DNA from 3 places in the Embleya sp. NPDC056575 genome. Region 2 is predicted to be linked to each of the others. Evidence: riboswitches for the same ligand, from Rfam matches in the RefSeq annotation. Region 2 holds a riboswitch; each other region holds the start of a gene.

Region 1 (6,612 bases), on a different contig from region 2:
TCAACGGCCTTGTCGTACGGGTGTCCGTGCCCGCGACCTTGCAGCTCGTCCACGTTGCCGGCGGGGGTATGGACGCGTTCTGGCAGTTCTCCGATGTTCGTTCGGGGCTGGTCGCGGGCGCGCTGTTGGTCGCCGAGGCCGGGGGTGTCGTCACCGACCTGGCGGGTGAGCCGTGGACCACGGGCAGCCCGGACTTCCTCGCCGCCGCGCCCGGTATTCACACTGCGGCGCTCGAGGTGTTGTCGGCGGTCGCCTGACCGTGCGCCGGGCGCCACCGCTGTTTGTCACCGCCACCGCCAACACCGCAAGGAGCATCACCTCATGACCGCCATCGGCATCCTGGGCACCGGCCGCGTCGGTGCGAACCTGGCCAACAAGTTCGCCGCGGCCGGGCACCGCGTCACCCTGGGCCACCGGAGCCCACCGAAGGACACCGCGGCCTCGGGCGACGGCGCCGCCGACCCCCGCGTCTCCTTCGCCGACCAGCGCACCGCCGCCCGCACCGCCGACGTCGTGATCAACGCGACGCCCGGAGACACGGCCCTGGAGCGGCTGTCCGACCTACGTGCCGAACTCGCCGGAAAGATCCTGGTCGACGTCTCCAACGCGACGCACGATGCCGACGACGGACTGCCCGGCGAGCTGGTTTACCCCGACGGCAGCCTCGCCGAGCGACTTCAGGCCGCGTTGCCCGACACGCGGGTGGTCAAGACGCTCAACACCATGCTGTTCATGGTCATGACCGCGCCCGAAACCCTGGCCACTTCGCCGACCGCCTATTTGTCGGGCGACGACGAGCAGGCGAAGAAGACCGTGGCGGGGCTGCTCGGCGACCTGGGATGGCGGCCCGGATGGATCGAGGATCTTGGTGGCATCGGCACGGCCCGCGCCACCGAGGCGATGATCCTCGTGGTGCCGCACGTCATGCGCCGGCAGGGCTTTCGACCGTTCGCCGTTGCCATCGCCCGCTGACCCCGCCGGTTCGGCTCAGCGCGTGGCGAGCGCACGCCGACGGTCCCACGCGACCGCGATGTACGCGGTTGCGCCGGCGAGGGCGAAGGAGAACAGGGAGGCCGAGGTCCAGCGTTGGGCGTGGATGTGGAGGGTGTCCTGGATCGGGGTCCAGAAGTCCACCCACCACTCGACCGTGCCGGGGTTGATCAGCTGGTACATGCAGAAGCCGAGCAGCCACGGGGCGAGCATCACCCAGCGCGCCGGCGAGTGGTCGCCCAGGTCCCAGCCGGCGCGGCCGCGGCCCGCGAACAGGTCCACCGCCAGTACACCGAGCAGCGGGATGAAGATCGAGCCGATCAGGGACAGGAAGCTCGCGTAGGTGTCGAAGTCGTTCACCATCAGCGCGAACGCCGTGACCAGCGCCCCCACGCCCAGGCAGAGGATCCGGCGGTCGACGCGCGGCGCGAGGTTCTGGATCGACATCGCGGTGCTGTAGACGTTGGCGAAGCTCTGGTCGACCTCGCGGACGACCAGGACCGCGAAGAACACCCAACCGGCGGTGACGCCCAGGAACGAGTCGAAGATCTTGTCCGCGTCGCCGCCCACCTGGGCGAGGGCGACCAGGCCCAGCAGATAGCACCAGATGCTGGTGACGGAGAAGCCGCTCAGCGCGGCCCAGAACGCCGGCTTCGTGCCGCGCGAGTGGCGGGTGTAGTCGGAGGCCAGCGGTACCCACGAGACCGCGACCGCGAGCGCGGCGTCCATCGCCGGGAAGAATCCGGACCACGAGCCCTCGGTCATCGGCGGCAGCCCCTCGCGCCACAGCTGGACCGAGAAGTAGAGCATCGCGATGCCCACCGCGATCGTCACGTAGCGGCGCAGGATGCGCAGCATGCCGAGCGGGCGCAGGGTCATCGCGGTGGTGACCGTGCCGGCGGCGACGATGTAGAGCCAGTGCGGGCCGTCGCCGTCGGTCATCGCCTCGATGCCGAGCGCGATGACCAGTAGCTCGAAGGTGCCCCAGCCGATGCACTGGACGATGTTGAACACGGTCGGCACGTACGAGATCTTCGTGCCGAACAACCCGCGCAACACCGTCATCGCGGGCGCGCCGCTGCGGGCGCCGGGGATGCCGGCGACCGCGACCATGAGCGTGCCGAGCAGCGTGCCGCCGATCGCCGCGACGATCGCGGCGACCATGGACAGTTGCGGATAGCCCGCCGGGGCAAGGACGAACAGGGCGCCGGAGAAGCCGAGGAGGCTCACCCCGAGGTTGGCCCAGAACGCGGCCTGGTCGCGGAAGCCGAGGGTGCGCGGCGGCGCGGTGTCCAGGACCAGCGGGGCCTCGGTCGCCGGGTGTGCCGCGGCGGGGCGTGCGTCGTCCACTGCTGGAGCCGACATGGCTCTACCTGCTCTCCCTACGCCGGCATTACCCGGACAGGTTCAAGCGGTCGGTGGCCCCGGGGTGTGCGCCGGCTCGCCACCGACACCCCATGCCGCCCTCTCAGCCCGGTTGGTCCGAGCTCCCGCGATGGCGTGGCGAACAGTACGCCCCCGGCGGGCGGCTTGGGAAGGCGGGGTGGGGGTCGGCGGCGGCGGCTCAGCGGCCCGAATGGGTGAAGGCGGCCCAGCCGGTGAGGTCGTTCGGGACGATCTCCCGGGCCTGCGCGGCGAGTTCGGCGGGCATCGCGGTGGGGATCCCGCGTTTGGGGTCGCGCATCCAGAGCTGGGCGGTGCGGAGCGCCTGGGCGGGCGGGAGGTCGCGGCGGTTGAGGTAGTGGTGGGCCATGTACAGGACCAGCGCGGCGGTGGTCGGGGCGACGGGCCAGAGGGTGGACACCACGGTGTGGGCGCCGGCGGCCAGGTGCTCGGCGGCGGATCCGGCGGCGCGGTCGGGGGCGAACACGATCGGGGCGCCGGCGGTGTGGCCGATTTCGATCGGGCGGTGCCGGCTCCGGTGCGGGTCGGCCGTCGGGCGCGCGGCGATGTCGCACAGCAGGCGGGGCGAGGCGATGTACGAGATCCGCGCGACCTGGAGCGCGTGCCGGCGGCGGCCGTCGACGGTCGACCAGGCGGCGTGCCAGGGCACCGAATCGAACAGGCCCGCCGGCAGCAGGACCAGGGACGGCGTGCGGCCGAACGTGCCGGGGACGGCGGCGAGTACGGGGGCCATCACCGCGTCCCAGGCCCAGGCGCAGAGGGCGTCGAGGAAGTCGGACAGGTGCTCCCGGTCGCCGTCGGGCAGGTCCAGGCCGTAGTCGAGTCCGGGCAGGTCGAGCAGCCGGGTCGAGCCGTCGACGCCGCTGACCACGGCGGCCCCGGGGACGAGTTGGACCAGCGCGTCGGCGCCGAGGCGGCGCAGCGCGACGGCGATCTCGGCGGCGGGCGGCGGGTCGAGGAGGGCGCGCCACCGGCCGTTGGCGGGGCCGGCGCCGACTCGGGCGTCACCCACGTGGGTGGCGGCCCGAAAGAGGTGGGCATCCGCCGACGCGGCACCGCGGGCCCGCCGGAAGCAGACCCGAGCCTGGTCGCGGGTGTCGGCGTCGCCGTCGTGGTCCGCCACAGCGCCATGGGCAACACCGGCGGCGTAGGCGAATTCCGGCCAGCGCGTATCGGTGGCGGGGAGCGCGGCGAGAGCTTCGGTGAGCAGGGTGAGGGCCTCGTGGAGGGCGTCAACGCGGGGGCCGGGGTTCGGGTCCGCCCCGCCCGGTCTGGTTCGCCGGTCGGTCGCGTGCGGTCCGCCGGACGGGTCCGGCCCGCCGGTCGCCTCCGGGAGTCCGGGCAGGGTGCGGCGGGCCGCGTCATCCGCCAAAGCCTCCACGCAGCGGAGCAGGCCGCGTTCGCCTCGGTCCCAGGCGCGGCGTGTTTCGGTGTCGGTGTCGGCTTCGGTGTCGATGTGCTCGACCCGCGCCGCGCGTTCGGTGTGTTGCGCGCGCTCCACGTTCACCCCCGCTTGCCCCACGTGCCGGGACCACCGTACTCGGGTGGGTGGCGGTGCCTCGGTCGATCGCCGCGTGGCACTTCCGTCTTGGTTTACCGGCGCGTAACTTACTCGTGAGTCACCCTCCGACGCCGTCCCCTGGCGTCGCCTCACCATGCATTCTCGCGGGTCGGGTCACGCCCCGACCATGACGTCAGGAGACCCTGATGGGTCGATTCCGCCTGCGCCCACGCGCTCGTGCGGCCGCCGTCGTCTCGGCCGCGGTCCTCGCCGGGACCGCCCTCGGCCCGGCCGCCGCGGCCGGCGCCGCCCCCACCCCCACCACGGCGACGGTCGTCCGGTCCGCCGCCGGCTCGTCCCCGCGCTTCGTCGACATCCCCGGCGACGGCGGCACCAAACTGGCCGCCAACGTCATCACCCCCACCGGCGGCGCGCCCGGAACCCGCTACCCGGTCGTCGTACTGCCGACCAGCTGGGCGATGCCCCAGATCGAATACGTCGTCCCCGCACGACAACTCGCCGATCGCGGCTACGTCGTGATCGGCTACAACTCGCGCGGCTTCTGGCAATCCGGCGGCGAGATCGAGACCGCCGGGCCGCCGGACATCGCCGACGCGTCCAAGGTGATCGACTGGGCGCTGGCCAACACGCCCGCCGACCCGACCCGAATAGGCATGGCCGGCGTCTCCTACGGCGCCGGTATCAGCCTCCTCGCCGCCGCGTTCGACCCCAGGATCAAGGCCGTCGTCGCGATGAGCGGCTGGGCCGACCTGATCAAGTCGATCTACGCGGGCCGTACCGAACACGCGCAGGCCGCGGCCCTGTTGGGCGGAGCCGGCTTCCTCACCGGCCGACCCAGCGCCGAACTCACCGAAATCCTGAAGAACTTCCTCTCGGGCAACCTCGCCAAGGAGCCGGAGATGCTGGCGTGGGGCGCCAAGCGCTCCCCGGCGACCCACCTCGACCGGATCAACGCCAACGCCCCCGCGATCATGCTCGGCAACGCGTGGGGCGACTCGCTCTTCCCGCCCGACCAATACGCCGACTTCTTCGGCGGGTTGACCGGTCCCAAGCGCCTCGAATTCCGTCCCGGCGACCACGCCACCGCCGAGGCGGGCGGCCTGTTCGGCCTGCCCAACGACGTCTGGGCCGACTCGACCCGCTGGCTCGACCACCACCTCAGGGGCATCGACAACGGCATCGACCGGGAGCCGGCGGTGCAGCTGAAGTCCCGCACCGGCGGCGGCTACGAGGGCTACCCGAACTGGCCCGCCGCCGCGAACGCGACCCGCACCCTCGCGCTCACCGACAGCCGCCGCATCCTGACCGGCATCGATTCCGGGGCCGACGGCGGCACGATCTTCCTGTCCAGCATCCTCGACCAGTTCCTGCGGACCCCACCGACCGCGTCGATACCGCTCCTGCCCAGGGCCTTCGCGGCCGTCTGGCAATCGGACCGTTACCCCACGACAACCAGGGTCCGCGGCACCACCAAGCTGCACACCACGATCAGCGCATCCCACGAAAGCGGAACGATCTTCGCCTACCTATACGACGTAGGCCCGCTGGGCATCGGCAAACTCGTCACCCACGCCCCCTACACCTTCCACGCCAAAACCCCGGGCACCCCCTTCCCGATCGACCTCGACCTGACCGCCACGTCCTACGACGTCCCGGCCGGCCACAGCCTGGCCGCGGTAATCGACACGGTCGACCCCCTCTACCTCGAACACAACCCCCTCGGCAGCCAACTCACCTTCACCTCCCCCCGAAACGACCCCTCGACGCTGAGCATCCCGACCCGCGACTGAGGCCACATCCCGACGGTTCCGGTGCCCCCGGCGCGCTTCGCCTCGGGGGCACCGGAACAGCCCGGCCCGAGTGCCGACCGATGCCCGATCGGGCCGGGTCGCCGACGTTCCAGCCCTGGTGGTGCCACCAACCGATCGCCCCGCGCGGGGCAGCTGGAGCGCGCCCCGCTCCCGAGGTGGACACCATCCGCGGCCTCTCTATTGCATATCTCTTGCAATTGCGTGTTGCAGGCAGAAAGCTGGGCCGGCTCTTACTGTCGACTCGGGATGCGGAGCCGCCCTCATGCCCCTGATGCCGGAACCCGGACCACAGCGCGTCCTCGCCGCCTCGAACTTCGTCTACACGCTCGGCAGCGGGCTCTATCTGACCGCTGGAGTCCTGTACTTCACCGAGGCCGTCCGGCTGCCGGCAACCCAGGTGGGCCTCGGTCTCGGCATCGCCGGCGTGCTCTCGCTGGTCGCGGGCATCGCCGTCGGTCATCTCGCGGACCGGCATGGGGCACGCAGTGTCTATGCGGTCACCCTCGTCGTCCAGGCGCTGGCCACCGCGGGCTTCTTGCTGGCGGACAGCTTCTGGCTGTTCGCCCTTGCGGTAGGCACGACCATGGGCGCCAAAGCCGCCGGACTGGCCGCACGCAGTCCACTCATCAGGCACTACGGAGGGGACCGGCCGCAGGAGTTCCGCGCCTATCTCCGCGCCGTGACGAATGTGGGGATCTCCCTCGGCGCCCTGTTGGCGGGCTGGGCCGTCCAGGTGGGCACCCTCCCCGCCTATCGACTCCTGGTCATCGGCAACGCGGTCGCCTTCGCGGCTTCCGCGGCGATCCTGATCCGCCTGCCGTCGGTCACACCCGTCCCCACCGCGGGCGGTCCCCGCTGGGTTGCCCTGCGGGACCGGCCCTACCT
Region 2 (6,612 bases):
AACGCCTGCGCCCCGGCTTCTGCTACTGGGGGTGGCGCGGGATCGCCGGTCCGGGACAGGCGGACGAGGCCATCGTGGTGGCGGCCACCGCGCTGGAGCTGCTCCAGGCCAGCGCGCTGATCCACGACGACCTGATGGACAGCAGCGACACCCGGCGCGGCAAGCCGGCCGTGCACCGCCGGTTCGAGGGGCTGCACGGGGAAAGCGGCTGGACGGGTTCGGGCGAGTCGTTCGGCTCGGCGGCGGCGATCCTGCTCGGCGACCTGTGCCTGTCCTGGTGCGACGAGATGTTCGGCGCCAGCGGGGTGGACGACCGGGCGCTGCGCGCGGCCAAGCCGCTGTTCGACGTGATGCGCACCGAGGTGATGGCGGGCCAGTATCTCGACGTGCTGGAGCAGGCGATGGGCGGCGGCTCGGTCGAGCGGTCACGACGGGTGATGCGGTTCAAGTCCGCCAAGTACACGATCGAGCGCCCCCTGCACGTGGGGGCCGCCCTCGCCGGCGCCGACCCGGCCGCCCTCGCCGCCTACTCCGCCTACGGGCTGCCCCTCGGTGAGGCCTTCCAGCTGCGCGACGACGTGCTCGGTGTCTTCGGCGACCCCGAGCGGACCGGCAAGCCCGCCGGGGACGACCTGCGCGAGGGCAAGCGGACCGTGCTGCTCGCGCTGGCCGGCGAGCGGGCCGACGCCGCCCAGAGCGAGGTGCTCACCGCGCTGGTCGGCGATCCGGCGCTGAGCGACACCGGGGTCAAGGAGCTGCGCGCGGTGATCGAGGACACCGGCGCGCTCGCCGACGTCGAGACGATGATCACCGACCTGACCTCGCGGGCCCTGGGCGCCCTGGCCGGCGCGCCGATCGCCGAGGACGCGCGCGAAGTGCTGCGCGAGCTGGTCGACGCCGCCACGGTGCGCAGCGTCTAGGAGCGGGCGGGTCGGGGTGTCCGGAGCGAGCGCGAACGGTGTGCCGAGGGCCGCGGGCCGGTGGTGTTCGGGCTCGGCGATCCGTCCCCGGTGCGGGTGTGCGGGGTGCTCGTCCGCGTCCTCGGACAGCGCCTGCGGCGGATTGCGGCCGACCAGGTAGATCCCGCCGATCACGGCGGCGAGGACGAGCAGCGGGAACAGCAGCGCGCCCCCGTTGTCCGGTGTCGCGCTCGGGCGCGGCGCCGGCGTCGCGGGGGCGCCGGTCGCGGGCCGAGGGCTCGGGATCCGGGTTCGGCCGGGCGTCGTCGTGGGTGTCGCGGGGTGCGGCAGGTCGTGGGCTCGGGCATCCTCTGCGGACCCCGGACGGAAGGAGACGTCGGGTGTGTCCATCTCGGCAGTCTGGCCGCCGGATCGATCCGACTCGGCCGGAATGCGCCATCCGCGAGTCCAACCACCCGATCGGCGCACACCGCGTCGCGGGTCAGGGCAGGACGGCCGCGAAGCTCGCGTAGTGGTCGTCGCTGTAGAAGCGCTCGGTGTTCTTTCCGGTGACGATCCGCCGTGCGCCGCGATCGGCGGACCCGGGGGTGCGGACCGTGTACTCGCGGTAGTAGCCGTCGGGTCTGCCGGGGAGCAGCTTCTCCCGGTTGCCGAAGACGATGCCGTCGCGGGAGTACGGGAACGGGCCGCCGGCCGCGATCAGGGCCAGCGTCTCGCGGGCCTCGGCGGGCAGGTCGCCGGCGGCGACGGTACGCATCCGGGCGGGCACCCAGGTGGGGCGCGCGGACGCGGTGTCGCCGCGGCCCGACACCGACGCGGTGCCGACGGACGTGCCGGCCGCGGTGGACGCCGCCGGCGTCCGGGTCGCCCCGCCGGAACGCGACCCGTCGCCGTCGCCGCGCGTGAGCGCGAAGACCAACGCGAGTGCCGCGACGAGCGCGAGCACCGTGACGACGATCAGATTGCGCCGCTGGGCACCGGACATGTCCCGCATCGTGCCGGCCCACCCACCGCACCGAGCCGAGCCCGCGGCCGTACGCGCCGAACGACACCCGAACCGCGTACACCGCCGTTCGGGCACGGCCGGTCGGCCCGAGGTCAGCCCGAGGTCAGCCGTTCGACGAACCGGGCCGTCGCCTCGGCCGGGTCCGCGGCCTCGGTGATCGCCCGGACCACCACCACCCGGGTCGCCCCGGCGGCCAGCACCTGGTCGAGGTTGGTCGGGTCGATGCCGCCGATCGCGAACCACGGCCGGGTCGGGCGCAGCGCGGCGGTGTACCGCACCAGGTCCAGGCCCGGCGCGGGGCGGCCCGGCTTGGTCGGGGTCGGCCACACCGGTCCGGTGCAGAAGTAGTCCACCCCCGGCTCCACGAGCGCCGCGTCCACCTCGGCCTCGGCGTGCGTGGAGCGCCCGATCAGCACGTCGCCGCCGATGATCGCCCGGGCCGCGGGGACCGGCAGGTCGTCCTGTCCCAGGTGCAGCACGTCGGGGCCGATCGTGTGCGCGACGTCGGCCCGGTCGTTGACCGCGAGCAGCTTCCCGTGTCGGCGGCAGGCGTCCCGGAACACCTCCAGGTATTCCAGCTCCGGTCGGGCCTCCAGGCCCTTCTGCCGCAACTGCACGATGTCCACGCCCGCACCGAGCACCGCGTCCAGGAACGCGGGCAGGTCGCCCTGCCGCTCCCGCGCGTCGGTGCACAGGTACAGGCGTGCGTCGGCCAACCGTTCCTGACGGCTCGTCATCGGCCCGGCCTCAGATCGCCAGCGCCTGGGCGCGTCGCCGCACCTCGGTCATCCGGTTCTCCTGCAGCGCCTGTACCGGCGTGCCCGGCAGCGTGTCGTCGGCGGTGAACAGCCACTCCAGCGCCTCCTCGTCGGAGAAGTTCGAGTCGGCCAGCAGGGTCAGCGTGCCGACGAGGCCCTTGACGATGTTGCCGTCCTGGAAGAAGTCGGCGGGCACCTGCAGCGCCCGGTGCTCGCCGCGGCGCACCGCGAGGAACTTGCGCTCCTTGAGCTGCTGCCGGACCTTGAGGATGTCCACACCGAGGATCTCGGCGATCTCGGGGAGGGTCACCCAGGCGGGGACGAGGGCTTCGATTTTCGGGTCGATCTCGCTCATCCGGCCAAGTCTAGGTTCCGCGGCCGGCCCCGCCTGCCGGCGCCGTCACCGGACCGTCGACTTGAGCGGGTTCTCCGGGTCGGCGAAGCGTTCCCGGTCCACCGGGGTGGCCAGCTGCACGAGCTTGCGGCCCTGGGCGAGGTCACGTGGGCGGGCCACCGCGAGCAGTGCCACGAGCCGGTCGCCGGCGAACCAGCCCGCGGACCACTTGCCGTCCTCGCCGGCGTCGCGGAACACCAGTTCGTCGCCTTCGCCGTGCCGGCCGACGTACTGCACCATGCGGCCGAACTGGTCGGACCAGAAGTACGGGACCGGGTCGTAGGCCTGCTCGCCGCCGAGCAGGTTGGCCACGAGCACGCGCGGCGCCTGGAGCGCGTTGTCCCAGTGCTCGACGTGCATCCGGGTGCCGTAGCGGGCGGACGGGAACTCGACGCAGTCGCCGACCGCGTGGACCCCGGGCATCGAGGTGGCCAGGTACTCGTCCACCTCGACGAAGCCCCGCGCGGTGCGGGCGACGGCGGATCCCGCCAGCCAGTCGGTGGCCGGGCGCACGCCGATGCCGACCACGATCGCGTCGGCGCGCAGCCGGCGACCGTCGGTCAGGTGTACCGCGCCCGGCTCCAGGCGATCCACCCGCGCGCCGAGCAGCAGTTCCACGCCGGCCTCGGCGTACCAGGGCACGAAGCGCTCGCCGATCTCGTCGGGGAAGGGCCCGGCGAGCGGGGCGTGCAGCGCCTCGACCACGGTGGTCGGGCAGCCCGCGGCGGCCGCGGCGGTGGCCACCTCGGCGCCGATCCAACCCGCGCCGACGATCACCACGTGCGCGCCGGGCACGAGCGCGGTGCGCAGCGCGCGGGCGTCGTCGATGGTGCGCAGCACATGCACGCCGGGCACCTCGGCGGCGCCGGGCAGGTGCAGCACGCGCGATCCGGTGGCGATCACCAGGCGCTCGTAGGCGATCGGCCCCGCGTCGGTGTCCACCGCGCCCTCGCGCAGCCCCGTGGCGGTGCGGCCGAACAGCACCTCGGTGTCGAGCGCGGCCCAGTCCGCCTCGAAGGAGGTGTCGTCGGTCTTGCCGGCCAGGACCTCCTTCGACAGCGGCGGGCGGTCGTACGGCGCGTGCGCCTCGGCGCCGAGCAGGGTGACGCGCCCGGCGTACCCCTGTTCCCGCAGCGCCACCACGGTTTGCAGGCCGGCCATGCCGGCACCCACGACGAGCACGTTGTCCATGCGGGGCAGCCTATGACGCGTGCCCGGGTCGCCGACGGGCAGGGTCTTGACTCAGTCAAGGAGATCGGCGGGCACCGCTCGGGCACCCCGGATGGCGCCCGGGACGTGTCGTAGTGTGGAGAGGTCACGGGAGCCCGGTGAGACCGGGCTGAGAGGGGGGCTGCGAGCCCCCGACCGTCCGAACCTGATCCGGGTCATACCGGCGAAGGGAGTTCTGCTCATCATGTCCAACACCGGCACGGCCGGCCCCCCGGGCGTCGACGTCGTGGTCGTCGGCGCGGGCGTCGTCGGACTGTCGATCGCCTGGCGCGCCCGCGCCCGGCACGGCCTCGCGGTCACCGTGGTCGACCCCGCCCCCGGCACCGGCGCCTCGCACGCCGCGGCGGGCATGCTCACGCCCGTCTCCGAACTCCAGTACGGGGAGGAGAGCCTGCTCCGGCTGAGCATCGAATCCGCCCGGCGCTACCCGGAGTTCGCCGCCGAACTGGCCGACGCCGCGGGGCTGCCCTCGGGTTACCGCGCGTGCGGCACGATCGCGGTCGCGCTGGACGCGGACGACCGGGCGGTGCTCAAGGACCTGCACGCCTACCAGGAACGCCTCGGCCTACGCTCGGACTGGCTGACCAGCCGCGAGTGCCGCCGCCTCGAACCCATGTTGTCCCCGGCGATCACCGGCGGCCTGCACGTCGAGGACGACCACCAGATCGACAACCGCGTCCTGGTCGCGGCGCTGCTCGCGGCCTGCGCGCGGGCGGGCGTGACGATCGTGCGCGAGGGCGTCGAGCGGGTCCTGGTCGCCGACGAGCGCGCGTACGGTGTGCGGTTGCGCGACGGGCGGGCGCTGACCGCCGATCAGGTACTGCTCGCCGCCGGGTGCCGCTCGGCGCGGATCCCGGGCCTGCCGCCCGAGGCGGTGCCCCCGGTACGTCCGGTCAAGGGCGAGATCCTGCGGCTGGCCGTGCCGCCGGCGCTGCGCCCGCTGCTGTCCCGCAACATCCGGGGCGTGGTCAAGGGCGGCAGCATGTACCTGGTCCCGCGCGTGGACGGCGAACTGGTGATCGGCGCCACCGAACACGACCTCGGGTTCGACACCGAGGTCACCGCGGGCGGGGTCTACGAACTGCTCCGCGACGCGCACGAACTCGTCCCCGGCGTGACCGAGCTGCCGCTGGTCGAGACGCTCGCGGGGCTGCGCCCGGGCAGCCCGGACAACGCGCCGATCCTGGGCCGCTCCGCGCTGGCCGGTCTGGTGGTGGCCACCGGCCACTACCGACACGGCATCCTGCTCACCCCGATCACCGCCGACACCGTGGCCGACGTGCTCGCCCACGGCACCACCCCCGACCTCATCGCGCCCTTCGGGCCCGACCGTTTCACGACGAGCGCCGCCCGGAAGGTGATGGCATGACCGACATCGACGACATCGGGAGCATCGAGGTCTCCGTCAACGGCGACCGGCGCGATGTGGCGACCGGCACCACCGTGGCCGACCTGGTGGCCACGCTGACCACCGCCGCAAAGGGTGTGGCGGTCGCGGTCGACGAGGCCGTGGTGCCGCGCGGCGCGTGGGCCGAGACCGTGCTCGACGCGGGCAGCCGCGTCGAGGTGCTGACCGCCGTACAGGGAGGGTGACCACGATGGCCGACGACACGCTGGTGATCGGCGGGGAGTCCTTCACGTCGCGGTTGATCACCGGAACGGGTGGTGCGCCGAGCCTGGAGGTGCTGGAGCAGGCGCTGATCGCGTCCGGCACCGAGATCACCACGGTGGCGATGCGCCGGGTGGACCCGGGGACGGCGGGCTCGGTGCTCGACGTGCTGCGCCGCCTGGGCATCCGGGTGTTGCCGAACACCGCCGGGTGCTTCACCTCGGGCGAGGCGGTGCTCACCGCGCGGCTGGCCCGGGAGGCGCTGGAGACCGACTGGGTCAAGCTCGAAGTCGTGGCCGACGAGCGCACGTTGCTGCCGGACGGGGTCGAGCTGGTGGACGCCGCCGAGCGGCTGGTCGACGACGGCTTCCGGGTGCTCGCGTACACCAACGACGACCCGGTGCTCGCGCGCCGGCTCGAACAGGTGGGCTGTGTGGCGGTGATGCCGCTGGGTTCGCCGATCGGCTCGGGTCTGGGCATCCGCAATCCGCACAACATCCGACTGATCACCGAGCAGGCCGGCGTTCCGGTGGTGCTCGACGCGGGTCTGGGCACCGCCTCCGACGCGGCGCTCGCGATGGAGTTGGGCTGCGACGCGGTGATGCTGGCGACCGCGGTCACCCGGGCGCAGTCGCCGCTGCTGATGGCCGAGGCGATGCGGCACGCGGTGGAGGCGGGCCGATTCGCGTACCGCG
Region 3 (6,612 bases), on a different contig from region 2:
TGACGCGCTGCTCGCCAAGGGTTCGCCCGACGAGTTGTACGGGCGGTGGATAGCCACCTACGGCGCCGAGGAGTTCCAGGAGACGGTGCGCGCGGTCCTGGATCTGGTGGACCGGATCGGCGAGGACCTGTCGGCGGGCGAACGGGCCCGGATGCTGGAACACTTCGCGACCACCGCGCGCTACGAGTGGATGTTCTGGGACGCCGCGTGGCGAGGCGAGCGCTGGCCGGTCTGAGCACGGGGTACGGCGGAGCGCGGCCCGGCGCACGTCGGGCCGCCGTCGCGCGGAGCGGAACCGGCCTTCCCGGGTAGGGCGTGTCCTCCCGGGGAATGTGCTCCCCTGGTGTGCACGTCTCGCGTGGGTTCGCGTGACTTGGGGGTTGGACGATGGAGACATGGCCGCGGTGGGCGCGCATCGGCGTTCCGGTGGTGGCGCTGGTGCTGCTGTGCTGGTTGCTGATCTGGCTGTTCTCGGCCTTCCTGATGGTCCTCGTCAAGGGTGTCGTGGGGTTGTTCGTGGTGATCGGCATGGTCGTGCTCGCGCGTACGGCGGTGGCCGGTCGGGGACCGCGCGATCCGCTGGAGTGAACCCGGCGCTGGTCGTGCGGTCGGCGGTGTGCCAGGGTGGGGGCGCACCACACGGAGATACACGGGAGCTCGGGGCACCGGGCTGAGAGGGCGCTGAGGCCGCGCCGACCGCAGAACCTGACCGGGTAATGCCGGCGTAGGGAGCCTTTCCATGACCTCGCACGACACTTCGCTGCCCGCCGCCGGCATCGCCGCCGCGCAGACGGTCACCAGCGGTCCGATTTCCCCCGCCCACCACCGCGGCTACGTCGCCGGATCGCGCGAGGACCTGCGCGTCCCGGTGCGTACGGTGCACCTGACCAACGGCGAGACGGTTCGCCTGTACGACACGTCCGGCCCGTACACCGATCCCGCCTTCGAGGTGGACGTGCGGCGCGGTCTGCCCGCGTTGCGCGAGGGGTGGATCGACGAGCGCGGCGACACCGAGCGCTACGACGGCCGGATCGCCGACCTCACCCCGGCCGGGCTCGCGGTGCCGGGCGCGGGGGTGCGTCCCCGGCGGGCCGCCGGATCCGAGGCGGTGACCCAGCTCGGCTACGCCCGGCGCGGGCTGATCACCCCGGAGATGGAGTTCGTGGCCGTCCGCGAGGGCCTGACCCCCGAGGTGGTGCGGGACGAGATCGCCGCCGGGCGGGCGGTGTTGCCCGCGAACATCAATCACCCCGAGATCGAGCCGATGGCGATCGGGAAGAACTTCCTGGTCAAGGTGAACGCGAACATCGGCAACTCGGCGGTGACCTCCTCGATCGAGGAGGAGACCGACAAGCTGGTGTGGGCGATCCGCTGGGGCGCGGACACCGTGATGGACCTGTCCACCGGCAAGGACATCCACACCACGCGCGAGTGGATCGTGCGCAATTCGCCGGTCCCGATCGGCACGGTGCCGCTGTACCAGGCGCTGGAGAAGGTGAACGGCAAGCCCGAGGAACTGACCTGGGAGCTGTACCGGGACACCGTGATCGAGCAGTGCGAGCAGGGCGTCGACTACATGACGGTGCACGCCGGTGTGCTGCTGCGCTATGTGCCGCTGACCGCGCGGCGCAAGACCGGGATCGTCTCGCGCGGCGGCTCGATCATGGCCGCGTGGTGTCTGGCGCACCACCGGGAGAACTTCCTGTACACGCACTTCGCCGAGCTGACCGAGATCCTGCGCGCGTACGACGTGACCTACTCGCTCGGCGACGGCCTGCGTCCGGGCTCGATCGCCGACGCCAACGACGCGGCGCAGTTCGCCGAGTTGGAGACGCTGGGCGAACTGGGCCGGATCTCCCGGTCGATGGACGTCCAGGTGATGATCGAGGGCCCCGGCCACGTGCCGATGCACAAGATCAAGGAGAACGTCGACCTCCAGCAGCGCATCTGCGACGAGGCGCCGTTCTACACCCTGGGCCCGCTGACCACCGACGTGGCGCCCGGCTACGACCACATCACCTCGGCGATCGGCGCGGCGATGATCGGGATGTGGGGCACCGCGATGCTCTGCTACGTGACGCCGAAGGAGCACCTGGGCCTGCCGGACCGCGACGACGTCAAGGCGGGCGTGATCGCGTACCGGATCGCCGCGCACGCGGCCGACCTGGCCAAGGGCCACCCGGGCGCGCAGGCGTGGGACGACGCGCTCTCCGACGCCCGGTTCGAGTTCCGCTGGCAGGACCAGTTCGACCTGGCGATGGACCCGGACACGGCGCGGGCCTATCACGACGCGACACTGCCGGCCGAGCCGGCGAAGACCGCCCACTTCTGCTCGATGTGCGGGCCGAAGTTCTGCTCGATGCGGATCTCCCACGACATCCGCGCCGAACACGGCGACGGCGCGGCGGTCGTGGCGGTCGACGCCGAGGCCGAGGCGGGCATGCGCGCCAAGTCGGCGGAGTTCGCCGCCTCGGGCAACCGGGTGTATCTGCCGCTGGCCGACTGAGTCGCGGCGAGGGACCGCGGATCCCGGTATCCGCGGTCCCTCGCCGGACACACGCTAGGAGATCGCCCGGAGTCGGCCGGTGCCCGACCGGCGCAGTTGCTCGAGGCTCGTCGCCGTCGCCTCGTCCGCCGGCAGGAAGACGACCAGCTGCTGGTCGTCGCAGGCGAGTTCGAGCGTCTCCCGGTTGAGTTCGAGTCGGTGGCCCGAGGGGTGGTCGAGGCGGAGTACGCCGCGTGCGGGCACCACGTGTCGGTTCAGGCGGCTGGTGAACTCGGGTCCGGCGAGGGGCCCGAGTTCGTTGGTGATCCACTGGGAGCCCTCGGCCGAGGGGGCGAGCCAGAGGTCGAAGGCCTGCTCGTCCGCGACGACGTCCCAGTCGACGAAGAAGGTCCGGGCGGCGGGGTCGGTGAACACGTAGCGGGTCAGGTTCGGGGCGTCGGCGTCGAGCAATCCGCTCGCGCCCATGACCGACGCGTATCCGGCGGTGTAGGCGAGCACGTAGCCCAGGCGGTTGCTCACCGCGGCGATGCCCGGTTCGAGGAGGCGAAGGGTCTCGCGAATGGTCGGGCGCACCTCCCGGGCCGGCGGCGTGGGCGTGGGCCGGGGATGGGCGGAGCATTCGCCGCCGCTGATCTTCGCGAGGTAGCGCAGGTGCACCCGTTCCGCGGGGTCGAGGCTGAGCGCGTCGGCGAGCGCGTTCACGATCGACACCGAGGGATTGCGGTCCCGGCCCTGTTCGATACGGGTCAGGTATTCGACGCTGATGCCGGCTCGCGCGGCGAGATCCAGGCGCCGCAGTCCCGGCGACCTGCGTCGGCCGCGGTCGGGCAGGCCCAGTGATTCCGGTTGCACGCTGTCGCGTTTGGTGCGGATGAAATCCCCCAACGGCGTACTCATGCCGCGAGCATAGGCCGCCGATCGCCGCCGGTGGAGGGCTCAGCGTGGCTCCCCTGGGGCCGGCCTGAGCGCGGTCTGGTTGCCCCCGCGGCGCGGCCGGATCGTGGTGGGCATGGAGAACAAGCCCAAGTTGCTGATCATCGTCGGAAGTGTTCGCGAGGGCCGATTCGGCCCGGTCGTGACCTCGTGGTTCACCGAACAGGTGAGTGCCCACGGCGGATTCGAGGTGGATGTCGTCGATCTGGCCGAGATCGACATCCCGTTGGCGCTGCCCGCGGCATCGCCCAAGGCCCCCGCCGACGAGTACCCCCGTCCGGCCGGGATGGCACCGCTGACGTCGGCCCTGGCGAGTGCCGACGCGATCGTGCTGGTCACGCCGGAGTACAACCACAGCTATCCCGCGTCGTTGAAGGCCGCCATCGACTGGCACTTCACCCAGTGGACGGCCAAGCCCGTGGCCTTCGTCAGCTACGGCGGCGCGGCGGGCGGCCGGCACGCGGTGCTGCACCTGGAGAACGTGCTGACGGAGCTGCACGCGGTGACCATCCGCGACGGCCTGGCCTTCCCGAACTACTTCCTCACGTGGCGGGACGACCGCCCGACCGATCCCGAGGCCGCAGGCTACGCCAAGGTCCTGCTCGACCAGTTGTCCTGGTGGGCGCACGCGCTCCGGTCGGCGCGGGAGACGACTCCGTATCCGGCATGAGGCGGGACGACGGCGGCCCGGGATCCGGGCCGCCGTCAGGCCGGTCCGGGCGGCTCCGCCTCGCCGGCGACGACGACGCCGTGTTCGTACGCGAACACCACCGCCTGAGCCCGGTCGCGCAGACCCAGTTTGGCGAACATGCCACCCACGTGGCTCTTCACGGTCGCCTCCGTGACCACGAGGTGGGCGGCGATCTCGCTGTTGGACAACCCGCGGGCGACCAGGAGCAGGGCCTCTCGTTCGCGCGGGGTCAGCGCCGCGAGGAGCCCCGGCGGGGACCGCAGCGGGTCGGTCCGGCCGGCGAAGTTCTCGATGAGGCGCCGGGTGATCGACGGCGAGAGCAGCCCCTCCCCGGCGTGGACCACGTGGATCGCCTCCACCAGGCGGGCGCGCGAGGCGTCCTTGAGCAGGAATCCCGCGGCGCCCGCGCGCAACGCGCCGAAGACATACTCGTCCAGGTCGAACGTGGTCAGGATCAGTACGCGCGGGGGCGGCGAGATCCCGGCGGCGTGCAGGCGGGCGGTGGCCTCGACGCCGTCCATGCGCGGCATCCGGATGTCCATCAGGATCACGTCCGGACGCAGCACGGTGGCCAGTTCGACGGCCTCGTCGCCGTCCTCGGCCTCGCCGACCACGTCGAAGTCGTCCCGGGTCTGCAGGAACAGGCGCAGGCCGGTGCGGATCAACTCCTGGTCGTCGACGATCAGCACGCGGATGCTTCCGGCGCTCACGCGCGATCCCCCAGGGGCAGTCGGGCCGCGACCCGGAAGCCGCCCTCCGCGCCGGGCCGGGCCTCCAGTTCGCCGCCGAGCACGCCGATCCGCTCGCGCATGCCGACCAGGCCGTGGCCGCCCGGGGCGGGTTCGGCCGCCGGCGCGCCGTCGTTGACGATCGTGACCCGCAGATGGGTGGCGCCGAAGTCGAGGGTGACCGCGACGCGGGTGGGACGGGCGTGCTTGAGCACGTTGGTCAGTGCCTCCTCGACGATGCGGTACACCGACAACTCGACGCCGCCGGCGAGCGGCCGGGAGGTGCCGGTGACCTCCAGGTGTGCGGGCAACCCGGCCTCGCCGAACGAGGCGACAAGCGTAGGCAGTCGGGCCAGTGAGGGTTGCGGGTGCATCCGCACACCCTGGTCCGGCTCGCGCAGCAGCAGCAACATCCGGCGCAACTCGACCAGGCTCTGCTCGGCGTTGCGCTCGACCCGCTCCAGCGTGTCGTCGGCCACGTCGGGCGCCACGCGCAGCACGTCGCGCGCGCCGCGTACGCCCACCAGCGTCACGGTGACCGAGTGGGCGATGATGTCGTGCAGTTCGCGGGCGATCGCGGCGCGTTCGCGCTGGGCCGCGATCACCGAGAGTTGCTCGCGCTCGCGCTCCAGGTGGGCCGCGCGTTCCTCCAGCGCGGCGGTGTAGCGGCGCCGGGTCTGCGCGTAGGTGCCCAGGGCCCACGCGATGACGGTGACCGGGAACGAGACGATGTCGGCCGCCATCAGGAACACGGCCGTCGGCACGAGGGCGGCCACCGACGCCCGCCGCTCGCGCAGTTCGGCGATGGTGAACAGGGCCACCAGCGCCGGCGCCCCGCCGGGACTGGCGCCGGTCGCCACGAGCAGCGCCTCGACGGCGCACACGGCCGGGAGCACGACGAGGGGTGCGAGTCGTCGGGCGAGCAGGAGCGCGCCACTGCCCACGATCAGGACCACCCGCAGCGGCCGGACCGCGGTCGAGTCGTCGAAGTTCAGGTTGAGTTCGACGACGAGGGCCACCACCGCGACGACGGCGTCCAGTACCGCGAAGCGGCGCGCGTGGAGCCATGCGCGCGCCGCCCGTACGGACCGGGGTATCGCGATCACGCCAGGTCACGCCGACGCTCGCCGGCGACGGCCGCGACCACCAGCACGATCGCCCAGGCGCCCAGCACCACCGCGGCGGCTCCCGGCGACAACGCCGTGCCGCGCGACGCGCGGGACAGCACCTCGGCGGCGCCGAACGGGGTGTAGGTCACCGCGGTTTCGGCGACACCGGAGATCAGCGGCAGCACCGCGAAGTTCACCAGCAACACCACGACCACCCCCACGACCGGACCGCGCACCATCGCGCCGACGGCGGCCCCCATGATCGCAGAGAGCACGAAGGCGACCAGGTTGCCCGCCGCGACCGAGGTCACCTGGCCGGGGGTGAGGTCGGCCCCCGGGTGGTCGGCGAGCAGGGGCAGGCCGAGGCCGACCGACACGGCGACCAACAGGGCGGCGATCGACAGGCCGGTCAGCGCGTAGGCGCCGATCCTGGCGAGCAGGAGTGTGCCGCGGTCGCGCCCGGCCACCAGCGCGGCCGGCGCGGCGGTGCGGTGGCGATACTCGCCGGCCGCGCCGACCAGGCCCCACACCATCAACAGGACCGGCAACCCGGCCAGGGCCTGCTCCTTCTCGCCCACCTCGTCCAGCCGACCCGAGCCGACGGCGACGATCAGCACGTTGAGCACCGCGTACCCGATGCCGCAG

Evidence for each region. Region 2 has a riboswitch for thiamine pyrophosphate ahead of thiO (glycine oxidase ThiO). Riboswitches for the same ligand answer to the same signal wherever they lie in the genome.
Region 1: linked by a shared signal. The riboswitch ahead of ACFRCG_RS20185 (purine-cytosine permease family protein) and the one ahead of thiO (glycine oxidase ThiO) in region 2 are both predicted to bind thiamine pyrophosphate.
Region 3: linked by a shared signal. The riboswitch ahead of thiC (phosphomethylpyrimidine synthase ThiC) and the one ahead of thiO (glycine oxidase ThiO) in region 2 are both predicted to bind thiamine pyrophosphate.

What each region holds. Positions count from the first base shown of each region.
Region 1 covers NZ_JBHTVA010000024.1:23,079-29,690, forward strand. Annotated here, with positions in the region: gene ACFRCG_RS20175 (inositol monophosphatase family protein) at 1-257, shown strand, start outside; gene ACFRCG_RS20180 (NADPH-dependent F420 reductase) at 322-972, shown strand; gene ACFRCG_RS20185 (purine-cytosine permease family protein) at 988-2,355, opposite strand; TPP riboswitch at 2,351-2,494, opposite strand; gene ACFRCG_RS20190 (CHAT domain-containing protein) at 2,555-3,895, opposite strand; gene ACFRCG_RS20195 (alpha/beta fold hydrolase) at 4,102-5,706, shown strand; gene ACFRCG_RS20200 (MFS transporter) at 5,990-6,612, shown strand, end outside.
Region 2 covers NZ_JBHTVA010000077.1:38,549-45,160, forward strand. Annotated here, with positions in the region: gene ACFRCG_RS40185 (polyprenyl synthetase family protein) at 1-920, shown strand, start outside; gene ACFRCG_RS40190 (ribonuclease domain-containing protein) at 1,402-1,914, opposite strand; gene thiE (thiamine phosphate synthase) at 2,019-2,663, opposite strand; gene ACFRCG_RS40200 (Rv2175c family DNA-binding protein) at 2,674-3,039, opposite strand; gene ACFRCG_RS40205 (NAD(P)/FAD-dependent oxidoreductase) at 3,085-4,269, opposite strand; TPP riboswitch at 4,386-4,497, shown strand; gene thiO (glycine oxidase ThiO) at 4,493-5,677, shown strand; gene thiS (sulfur carrier protein ThiS) at 5,674-5,901, shown strand; gene ACFRCG_RS40220 (thiazole synthase) at 5,907-6,612, shown strand, end outside.
Region 3 covers NZ_JBHTVA010000011.1:109,686-116,297, reverse strand. Annotated here, with positions in the region: gene tenA (thiaminase II) at 1-235, shown strand, start outside; gene ACFRCG_RS11260 (hypothetical protein) at 388-588, shown strand; TPP riboswitch at 640-748, shown strand; gene thiC (phosphomethylpyrimidine synthase ThiC) at 740-2,506, shown strand; gene ACFRCG_RS11250 (helix-turn-helix domain-containing protein) at 2,561-3,403, opposite strand; gene ACFRCG_RS11245 (NADPH-dependent FMN reductase) at 3,516-4,109, shown strand; gene ACFRCG_RS11240 (response regulator) at 4,145-4,840, opposite strand; gene ACFRCG_RS11235 (sensor histidine kinase) at 4,837-5,964, opposite strand; gene ACFRCG_RS11230 (ABC transporter permease) at 5,961-6,612, opposite strand, start outside.